Regions from separate parts of the Leucobacter viscericola genome, predicted to be linked through region 2. Evidence: predicted binding sites of a transcription regulator. Region 2 holds the regulator's gene; each other region holds the start of a gene.
What was found. The regulator HrcA, encoded in region 2, represses chaperone genes, less so after heat shock. The targets are predictions, from matches to a motif close to TTNGCACTCGNNNNNNNCGAGTGCNAA.

Region 1 (3,276 bases), 470 kb from region 2:
GGCCGGCAGGGTGGTCTGCGTGGTGGTGCGGATCACGGCGCTCGGAACCCGAGCTTCAGGAGTAGCGAGCGAGCTTCCTCGGACTTCAAGAAGTCGACGAAGGCCGCGGCCTCTTCTGACAGCTTTGAGCCCTGCAGCGGCACTGCAAGGTAGCTGCCGGCTGCGTCTTCAGAACCCTTGATCGGAATGCCCTCAACCTCGCCGTTCGAGCGTTGCACGTCGGAGGCGTAGACGAGACCCGCATCGGCTTCTCCCTCCCGCACCCGGGTCAACACCGCGGTCACGTTTTGCTCTTCGCTGGCGGGCGAGAGCGCGACCTTGTCTCGGTCGAGAAGTGTGTGCGAAGCTGCGCCACACGGAACCTCGGCCGCGCAGATCACCACGGTAGGATCGGCGCCGTCTTTGGTGGGCTTCGCGAGATCCGCGAGCGAGGTGATCCCGAGTGGATTTCCGGGGGCTACCGCAATCACAAGCTCGCTGGTGGCAAAGAGTGTGGGAACGCCGGTGTTCAAACCGCCTTCCTCGACCTTCTTCATATTTGCCTCGTCGGCGGAAGCAAACACGTCGGCTGGCGCTCCGCTCAAGATCTGCGTGGCGAGTGCCGAGGAACCGTCAAAGCTGAAGGAGAAGGTCACTCCGGGGTGCTTCTTCGTGAACTCCTTACTGAGTGGCTCAAACGCCGGCTGCAGCGAAGCGGCAGCGAAGACGGAAAGTTCGCCGCTGAGCTCGCTGCTTGCGGAAGGCTCCGGATGTTTCGCATCTGGGGTGGCCGCTGATGAGCACCCCGAAAGCATGAGCGCAGCGGCTCCTGCAAGCGCGACTGTTTTCAGGATCGTGCGAACCGGGTGTCGGGGGAAGTCCGTTTGATTCACTGTGTTCCTATCTCTGCTCAGTTTCGATAATGACCATGGTGGCCTTGACGACCGCGGTGGCTCGGGATCCCACCTCAAGATTGAGGTCAACCGCGGCTTCTGAGGTCATGAGTGACACAACACGATTCGGCCCGCACTGCAGCTCGACCTGAGCGATGAGCCCAGAAATCTCGATGGCCGTGACGATACCGGTGAAGCGGTTGCGGGCACTACGGCGCACCACGGCATCGTCGTCTACCGACGGCGCGAGTGCGATGGCCCGGGCTGCCAACGAGCGGCCCGAAACCACTTGGCGACCCGAGGCGTCGGTGGACGACTCGAGGTGCCCGTCCGTGACCCAACGGCGAACGGTGTCATTACTCACGCCAACCAGGGCTGCGGCCTCACGGATCCTGAAATGCGTCATAAATATCAGCATAGAGCCGCATCTGCGGAGTTGCCGACCTGAGGGCCGTGAAAAATCGTTGACTTCTCTTTTGAAGCTCGATAGCGTCCCAGGTAGTGCTCGATCAGCTCAACGGCGAGATGGTCAAGTACTGCACGCGACGGAGCGAGGACGGAGCACAAATGCCCAGTTACACATTCCGGTGCTCCGAGGGCTGTCACTTTGACGCCCTATTTTCAATGGCGGATGTGCCGACAACGACCGAGTGCCGAGCCTGTGGTGGCCTGGCGAAGCGAGTGATTACCGCACCGCATCTGTCTGCCGCGGGGAACGCGGCTTTTCAGCTGCTCGACCACTCGGCGCGGAGCGCCCACGAGCCCGCCGTGGTCGACCGCTTGCCATCGCGTGGATCGGCGCGACCCCAGCGAGTCACCCAGAACCCCCTTCACGCGAAGCTGCCACGGGCATAGGCGCCCACCCCTCACGATCAAAGGAGTACCCGCGATGCCAAAGAACCTCTTTCCGCTCGATTCCGCGAAGAAGTTTACGGAACAGGAGAAACTCGGGCACAACCGCTGGCACCCCGAGATTCCGCCCGTGGCCACGGTCAAACCGGGGGAAAGTTTTCGCGTTGACTGCCGCGAGTGGTTCGATGGTGCGATCCACAACGATGACTCAGCGCTAGACATCCTTGAGGCACCCCTGCTCACGGTGCACACCCTGAGCGGCCCCTTTCGAGTGGAGGGTGCAAAACCTGGTGACCTGCTCATCGTCGACATCCTCGATGTTGGACCCATTCCGCAGGAGGACTCTGGACCGCTTGCCGGGCAGGGCTGGGGCTACACCGGCATCTTCTCCCGCAACAACGGTGGCGGCTTTCTCACCGAGCAGTTTCCCGACGCCTATAAGGCGGTCTGGGATTTTGCGGGTCAAACCGCAACGTCGCGGCACGTGCCGGGGGTCTCGTTCACCGGCATCATCCACCCTGGACTCATGGGTACCGCACCCTCGGAGGGCCTGCTCGCCACCTGGAACAACCGCGAGGGTGCTCTGATCGCTACGGATCCGGATCGTGTGCCCCCGCTCGCGCTGCCACCCGAGGCAGAGCACGCGATCCTGGGCGGAGTGCCGCGTGACCAGTGGGCGCGCGTTGGCGCCGAGGCGGCTCGTACGGCACCACCACGCGAGAACGGCGGCAACCAAGACATCAAAAACTTCACGAAGGGATCCCGCGTTTTCTACCCGGTGTTTGTCGACGGCGCCAACCTGTCGATGGGTGATCTGCACTTCTCGCAGGGCGACGGCGAGATCACCTTCTGCGGTGCTATCGAAATGGGCGGGTTCATTGACCTGCGCGTCGACATCATCAAGGGCGGCATGGAGACCTACGGCGTGAGCGAAAACGCCATCTTCATGCCCGGCAATGTCGAGCCAAACTACAGTCACTGGTTGGCGTTCTCGGGTACCTCGGTCACGCTCGACGGTGAGCAGAAATACCTGGACTCGCACCTGTCATACCAGCGCGCCTGCCTGCACGCGATCGACTACCTCACCAAGTTTGGCTACAGTCCAGAGCAGGCGTACCTGCTGCTGGGCGCTGCCCCGATCGAGGGGCGGCTCTCGGGCGTCGTGGACATTCCGAACTCGTGTTCGACGGTGTACCTGCCCACGGAGATCTTCGACTTCGACGTGCGGCCCTCGGCCGCGGGCCCCACGCAAATTGATCCTGGGATTGGGGCACCGGTGGCTGCCAATCGCTAGGGCTTCAGCCGGTGCACACAACTCAGCCGGTTGGAAATCCAGGTTTCCAACCGGCTGAGTTGTGTGCACCGGCTGACGGGTCGGCGCTGAGGTGTGCAGACCGGATCTATACCGGGTTTTGCGCCCAGAGGTCGGGCCCGAACACCTCGTAGTGAATGTTCTCGCTCGGAATGCCCTTTGCGATCAGCTCGTGGCGTGCGATCTGCATGAACGGCAGCGGGCCGCACATGAAGGCGTGGGCCTCGGCGGGCACCTCGA
Region 2 (3,276 bases):
ATCGGTCATCGACAGCTGCATCGTGCACAGCAGGTCGTTGCCATCACGGCTGAAGATGTCGTGGTGCGTGACCCTGAACTCGATGAAGAGATCACCGTTGGGCCCACCACCGGGGCCCACTTCGCCGCCACCGCGCATTTGCATGCGTGTGCCCGTGTCGATGCCCGACGGGATGTCTACGGGAAGGGTGCGGCGCTCACGCACACGACCCTTACCGGCACACTCGACGCAGGGGTGCTCGATGACTGTTCCGTAGCCGTGGCAGCTTCCGCAGGGGTGCATCGTCACAACGTTGCCGAACAGCGAACGAACCTGGCGCTGCACCTGTCCCTGGCCATTACAGACGTCACAGGTGACGGGCTGGGTGCCGGGCTGGCAGCAGCTTCCCTGGCACGCGCCACACAGCACGGCCGTGTTGATCGTGACCTCACGCTGTACGCCGAAGATGACCTCTTCAAGGCTGACGTCGACACGGATCATGGCGTCGTCACCGCGCTCGGCGCGCGAGCGAGGGCCGCGCTGGCCGCCACCGAACCCACCGCCGCCGAAGAAGGTTTCAAAGATGTCACCAAAGCCGCCCATGTCGGACTGGCCGCCACCCATGTCGTAGCGCTGCCGCTGTTCGGGATCGCTCAGCACGTCGTAGGCATGGGTCACACCTTTAAAGCGCTCCGAGGCCTCTTCGCTCGGGTTGACATCGGGGTGCAGCTCACGCGCTAAACGGCGATAGGCCTTCTTGATCTCTTCGGGTGTCGCCTCACGGGTCACGCCGAGGGTCTCGTAGTGGTCGGCCACGGGTTAGCTCCTCACAGGGTGGATGATCAGGTTGAGAAAGTGTGTATCGGACAGGGGATCTACTGATCCTCACCGAGTAAATGATTGAGATACCTTGCGACAGCGCGCACGGTTGCGATGTTGCTGGCGTAGTCCATGCGGAGCGGGCCGAGCACACCCAGACGGGAAACCGAGGTGCCCTCAGCCTCGTAGCTGGAGGCAATCACCGAGGTCGCAGCCAGGCCATACGGCTCGTTCTCGCGACCGATTGAGGCGGACACATCGCGGCCGTCTTGCACGAGCTCGTCAAAGAGCCGCAGGAGTGTGACCTGCTCTTCGATCGCCTCGAGCACGGATCCGAGTGATCCCTCGAGTTCACCCGAGCGCGAAAGGTTTGCGGCCCCAGCGATCGCAATGCGGTCGCTGCGGTTCGCCTGCAGCTGCGTGCTCACGACCGCCAGAACCTGGCTGACAAGCTCGGTCTCGCCGGGTTGCGCCCAGCTGTCGATGCTGCTCAGTAGCTCCGTGATTCCCGCGGCGGCTGTGTCAACGTCGTGGCCAACCGTTGCGCCGGCGATCCGGTCGCGAAGCCCGCGGGTCCACGCCTCCGTCACTCTCGCCGCGGGGAGCTGCGCGAGCTGCTGCTCGACAACCCCACTGCCAAGAATGAGAACGCACAGAATACGATCCTCAGCGACGGCGACCAGGTCGATGTGTCGCACCATCGTGCGCCGAAGAGAGGGGTACTGAGCTACCGCGACCTGGTTTGTGAGCTGGGAAAGCAGACGAACGGTGCGCGACATCACGTCGTCTAGGTCGGCCGACTCCCCCAGAAAACGCTCGATCGCGGCGCGCTGGGCCGAGGTGAGTGGGCGAATCTTCGCGAGGGTGTCAACATACAGGCGATAGCCCTTGTCTGTTGGCACACGGCCCGACGAGGTGTGGGGCTGCGCGATCAGCTCATCTTCTTCAAGCAGCGCCATGTCGTTGCGGATGGTCGCGGCCGACACACCAAAGCTGTGTCGATCAACGATTGCCTTCGACCCAACAGGCTCGTTCGACGAGACATAATCGCTCACGATGGCGTGGAGCACCGCAAGACTTCGCTCGGAAACCACGGCAACTCCTTCCACACCTCGCGAGTTCATTGGCACTCGACACTACTGAGTGCCAAGTCTAGCGCAGGGTGAACGCAGACACTCTGCGCATTCACCCAGCGAATTCACCCGAGCAGGCGGTGCACCACGGTGTCGGCAAGCAGACGCCCGCGAAGCGTTGGCACGATCCTGCCGCGAATGGCCGCGCGGCCATCAATAAGCTCCTCAGCAATCAGCTCGGGGATCGCCCGTCGTTCGTCTACGGTGAGCACATCTGCGGGTAGACCATCCGCGATACGCGTTTCCAGAAGCACCCGCTCGGCGCGTTTCGCCTCTGGCTTGAGGATCTCGCGCGCGTGGGCGGGCGAGACACCCTTTGCGATGCGTTCCGCGTAGGGGCGTGGATGTTTGACGTTCCACCAGCGAACTCCGCCGACATGGCTGTGCGCACCCGGCCCAGCGGCCCACCAGTCCTCGCCAGTCCAATAGGCGAGGTTGTGGCGCGAGCGAGTCTCGGGCGAACGAGACCAGTTGCTGATTTCGTACCAGTTCATGCCTGCGGCCTGAAACCGTGCGTCTGCAAGCTCGTACATCTCGGCGTGCAGATCCTCATCGGGCTCGGGCACCTGACCACGTCGAATCTGGGCCGCCAGTTTTGTGCCCTGCTCGACGATGAGCGCATAGGCCGAAATATGATCCGGCTCGGTCGCAAGCGCGGCTTCGATTGAGCGCTCCCAGTCAGCGAGACTCTCCCCCGGCGTACCGTAAATGAGATCCACGCTCACCTGCAAACCCGCCTCGCGCGCCCACCGTGTGACGAGCGGCACGCGTTCGGGCGAGTGCGTCCGGTCAAGCGTGCGAAGAACATGGGGCACGGCGGACTGCATACCGAAGCTCACTCGGGTAAAGCCCGCCTCGGCAAGTGCGTGCAGGTAGGCCTCGTCGACCGAGTCGGGATTCGCCTCCGTTGTCACTTCAGCGCCGTCAGCCAGTCTCCACTCGCGCCGGATCCCGTCGAGCATCCCGATAAGATCACCAGCGGGCAGCAGGGTTGGTGTACCGCCGCCGAAAAACACGGTGGACACCGGCCGCTCCGGCAGGCCAGCATCCTTAAGCACACCAGCCCCAAAGCTCAGCTCCCGCTGCACCTGACTGGCGTAGTCCGCCTGGCTAGTGCCACCGAGTTCACTCGCGGTGTAGGTATTGAAGTCGCAGTACCCGCAGCGCACCCGGCAATAGGGCACGTGCACGTAGACACAGAAACGGCGATCCTCAGCCCCCTCGAGCACACTCGCGGGGAGGGATCCGTCTTCGGGGGCCGGGTCACCCTCAGGAAGAACGCTGGGCACGATCCGCAGCTCCCGGCGCCAACGCTTCGAGCTGATCCTTGGCCAGCTCTACCGCC
Region 3 (3,276 bases), 820 kb from region 2:
GTACTCGCCGCACAGTGCGTCAACTTCGGCAACCGTCGCGTCAACCGTTGTTGTCACGGGGTTTGTGATCATGCCGGCTTCACTGCGCTTCACGCGGTCAACCATCTCGGCCTGATCCTGAATCGAGAGATTGCGGTGCAGAATGCCGAGTCCACCGTTGCGGGCCATCGAAACAGCCATGCGCGTCTCGGTGACGGTGTCCATCGCGGCCGAAATGAGCGGAATGCTCAGACGAATACGTCTCGTGAGCAGAGTCGAGGTGTCAGCCTCGCTCGGAATGACGTCGGTGTGCGCTGGCAGCAGCAGCACATCGTCGTAGGTGAGACCGGTGAACGCGAATGGGTCACGCTGTTCCATTGAACCTCGCTTGCTAGTGGATGAGCGGGTGATAAAGGGTGCTGGATGCGGCTCCCCCATACAAATCGACCCGAAGGCCTGTGCAGATTAGTCTAAGGGAATCGGCCCGGTTGCAAGCTGTGCCTGTGGCGAACGGCGCAACTGAATGACCATGTCGGTAATCAGCAGCACGAGCGCAACCCAGACCGCGATAAATCCGATCCATCGTCCGACTGAAACTTCCTCGTGCATCACAAGATAGCCGTACAGGAAGCCGAGGATCGGCGTGAGAAACTGCAGGAATCCGAGGTAAGAGAGCGGCAGTCTGCGCGCTGATTCACCAAACAGGATCAGCGGTACCGCCGTCATAATCCCGCTGCCGAGCACGAGCAGCATGATCCCCGGACCAAACGTGTACGCAGTGAGCCCGGCCGTGGCCGCCACGATAATCATCTGTACAACACCGACGGGCACGGTGACGAGCGTTTCGACAGTGAGGCCGGTCAAGCCGTCAACATGTTCACCGACGTGTTTGTGCACGGCGCCGTACAACCCGAAGGTCAGCGCCACACCAACCGCGATCCAGGGGAACGATCCATAGGCGATTCCCGCGATCACAACACCAACGGTTGCAATAGCCACCGCGGTCCACTGCAGCCGAGAGAGCCGTTCCTTACGAACCACGACCCCGATCAGGATCGTGAACAGCGGGTTGATGAAGTAGCCAAGGGAGGTCTCGAGCACGTGACCCGTCATCACACCGATGACAAAGATCTGCCAGTTGGCGTAGAGCAAAATACCCGAGAGCGCGAACCAGCCGAGCAGTCGCGGGGTGCGCAGTATTGCTGAAATCTGCGGCCATCGCTTTGTGAAGGTCGCGAGGATCGCGCAGAAGATGAGCGAGGTGCCAACTCTCCAGGGAACAACCTCGAGAGGGCTCACCATCGCGATCAAGCCGAAGTAGAAGGGGAACGCACCCCAGATCAGGTAGGCCCCGATTCCATAGCCGAGCCCCGCCCGAGTTTGTTTCATCGAGACAGTCTATCGAGCATTGAGAACGCGAGAGGGCCCGTCGATCCAGTGATCAACGGGCCCTCTCAAAACAGTTCAGCGCTTAGCGCGTGACGACTGCGAGGATGTCGCGAGCCGAGAGAACGAGGTAATCGTCTCCGCTCACCTTCACCTCGGTGCCACCGAACTTCGAGTAGATCACGATGTCACCAACAGCTACGTCGAGGGGAATGCGGGTGCCACTATCCGAGATACGACCGGGGCCTACAGCCACGACCTCGCCCTCCTGGGGCTTCTCCTTGGCGCTGTCAGGGATCACCAGACCGGATGAGGTGGTCTGCTCTGCTTCGACCTGCTTGATAACAATACGATCTTCGAGCGGCTTGATAGCGACCGACACAGTTGACCTCTTTCCAATTGCAAAGTTGATCTCGCGCCCGCCCGATGCGAACGCGCTACAGCAGAGTCTATGACCCCGATTGGCACTCGTGCAAGGGGAGTGCCAACGAGCGGGCGTTGGATCGCGGATAGCGAACAGGGCACGGATTCCCGACCGCCCGCTTCAAAGACTGCACCATTGCCTGTGCTCGGCCATAGAATACGAACATTACCGGAGGAGAAATCATGTCAACACCAAACGTTCCGCAGCAGCCAGCAGCACCCCAGCAGCCGGGGTACCCTGCACAGCAGTACACAACCCAAAACCCCGCGCCTCAGCAGGGCTACCCGCAGGCACCCGCACCGGCTCAGTTCACGCAGCAGGCGCAGCCCGCAGCTTCGAAGACAACAACTCTCGACAAAACAAACACCTTTGCGTTGGTGTCCATCATCCTCGCGTTCATTTCACCGATTGCCGCGATCGTCTTCGGCCATTTGAGCCTGAGCCAGATCAAGCGCACGGGTGACGCCGGTCGCGGCATGGCTCTCACCGGACTCATCATCGGTTACGTCTACGCCGTATCGATTGTCTTTTTCATCATCGCTTATGTTGGGCTAATCGTTGCGCTCGTGGGGTCTGCTAGCTACATGAGCCGCTACTAAACATTTCAAAAGCATGACCGAAGAACCTCCGGGGTGGCGAGCTCTACTCACGCAAGACGGGCTCGACACCCTGCGATGGATCGCGGGCGAACGCGACGCAGGTCGAGCAGCCAGTGAGATCAATAGTTCCCTGCGTGCCCGCGGTCTGCCCGCAGACCAGGTGGCGGCGCTACTCACGCAGGCACTTCTGCGTGAAAAAGCGCGCACGAAGTTCGGCGACCGAGCAGAACAGTTCCTGTTCACACAAGCCGGGCTCGAACAGGCGACTCGATCTCGAGTCGCGGCATCCCACGCTGAGCGTTTCAGGGATGCCGGGTGCACGAGGATCGCCGATCTGGGTTGTGGGATCGGCGCGGAATCCCTCGCGCTCCTTGAATCGGGGATAGACCCGCTCGCTGTAGAGCTCAATCCGCTGACCGCAGAGATCGCAAGTCACAATCTGCGTGTTGCTGCTGCGCTGCTCGGGCGCCCCGAGCCCGAGGTCCAAGTGGGCGACGCAGAGCAGATCGGGCCCGAAGATGCGGACGGCGTATTTCTGGATCCCGCGCGGCGCACCGCAGGGCACAGCGACACCCGCCGAGTGTCTTCTCCTGACGACTACTCCCCCTCGCTCAACTTTGCGTTTGACCTGGCTTCGAGACTGCCCACCGGCATCAAACTCGGGCCAGGCTTCGACCGCGAGCTGATCCCCGACGAAGCTGAAGCGCAGTGGGTATCCGTCGACGGCCAGGTCGTTGAAATGGGACTCTGGTTTGGCGCTGCGGCCAGACCCGGCGTTCACCGTGCCGCGCTTGTTCTCAATGGCGCAACCGGCAGCGCCGAACTTACTGCTTCGGAAGACTCAGCAGACGCCGACCTCCGCGATCTCGGCGAGTACCTCTACGAGCC

Region 1: G7068_RS04190 (FmdB family zinc ribbon protein) is a predicted target of HrcA. The motif match lies at 1,371-1,397, and genes of this name have one in related genera.
Region 3: groES (co-chaperone GroES) is a predicted target of HrcA. The motif match lies at 1,827-1,853, and genes of this name have one in related genera.

The regions. Positions count from the first base shown of each region.
Region 1 covers NZ_CP049863.1:877,654-880,929, reverse strand. Annotated here, with positions in the region: partial or broken gene G7068_RS04205 (ABC transporter permease) at 1-33, opposite strand, end outside; gene modA (molybdate ABC transporter substrate-binding protein) at 33-872, opposite strand; gene G7068_RS04195 (TOBE domain-containing protein) at 880-1,278, opposite strand; gene G7068_RS04190 (FmdB family zinc ribbon protein) at 1,398-1,727, shown strand; gene fmdA (formamidase) at 1,762-3,018, shown strand; gene G7068_RS04180 (globin domain-containing protein) at 3,125-3,276, opposite strand, start outside.
Region 2 covers NZ_CP049863.1:403,867-407,142, forward strand. Annotated here, with positions in the region: gene dnaJ (molecular chaperone DnaJ) at 1-795, opposite strand, end outside; gene hrcA (heat-inducible transcriptional repressor HrcA) at 855-1,892, opposite strand; gene hemW (radical SAM family heme chaperone HemW) at 1,997-3,220, opposite strand; gene G7068_RS01940 (DUF1990 family protein) at 3,201-3,276, opposite strand, start outside.
Region 3 covers NZ_CP049863.1:3,285,583-3,288,858, reverse strand. Annotated here, with positions in the region: gene guaB (IMP dehydrogenase) at 1-357, opposite strand, end outside; gene rarD (EamA family transporter RarD) at 445-1,368, opposite strand; gene groES (co-chaperone GroES) at 1,451-1,747, opposite strand; gene G7068_RS14395 (DUF4190 domain-containing protein) at 1,972-2,388, shown strand; gene G7068_RS14390 (THUMP-like domain-containing protein) at 2,402-3,276, shown strand, end outside.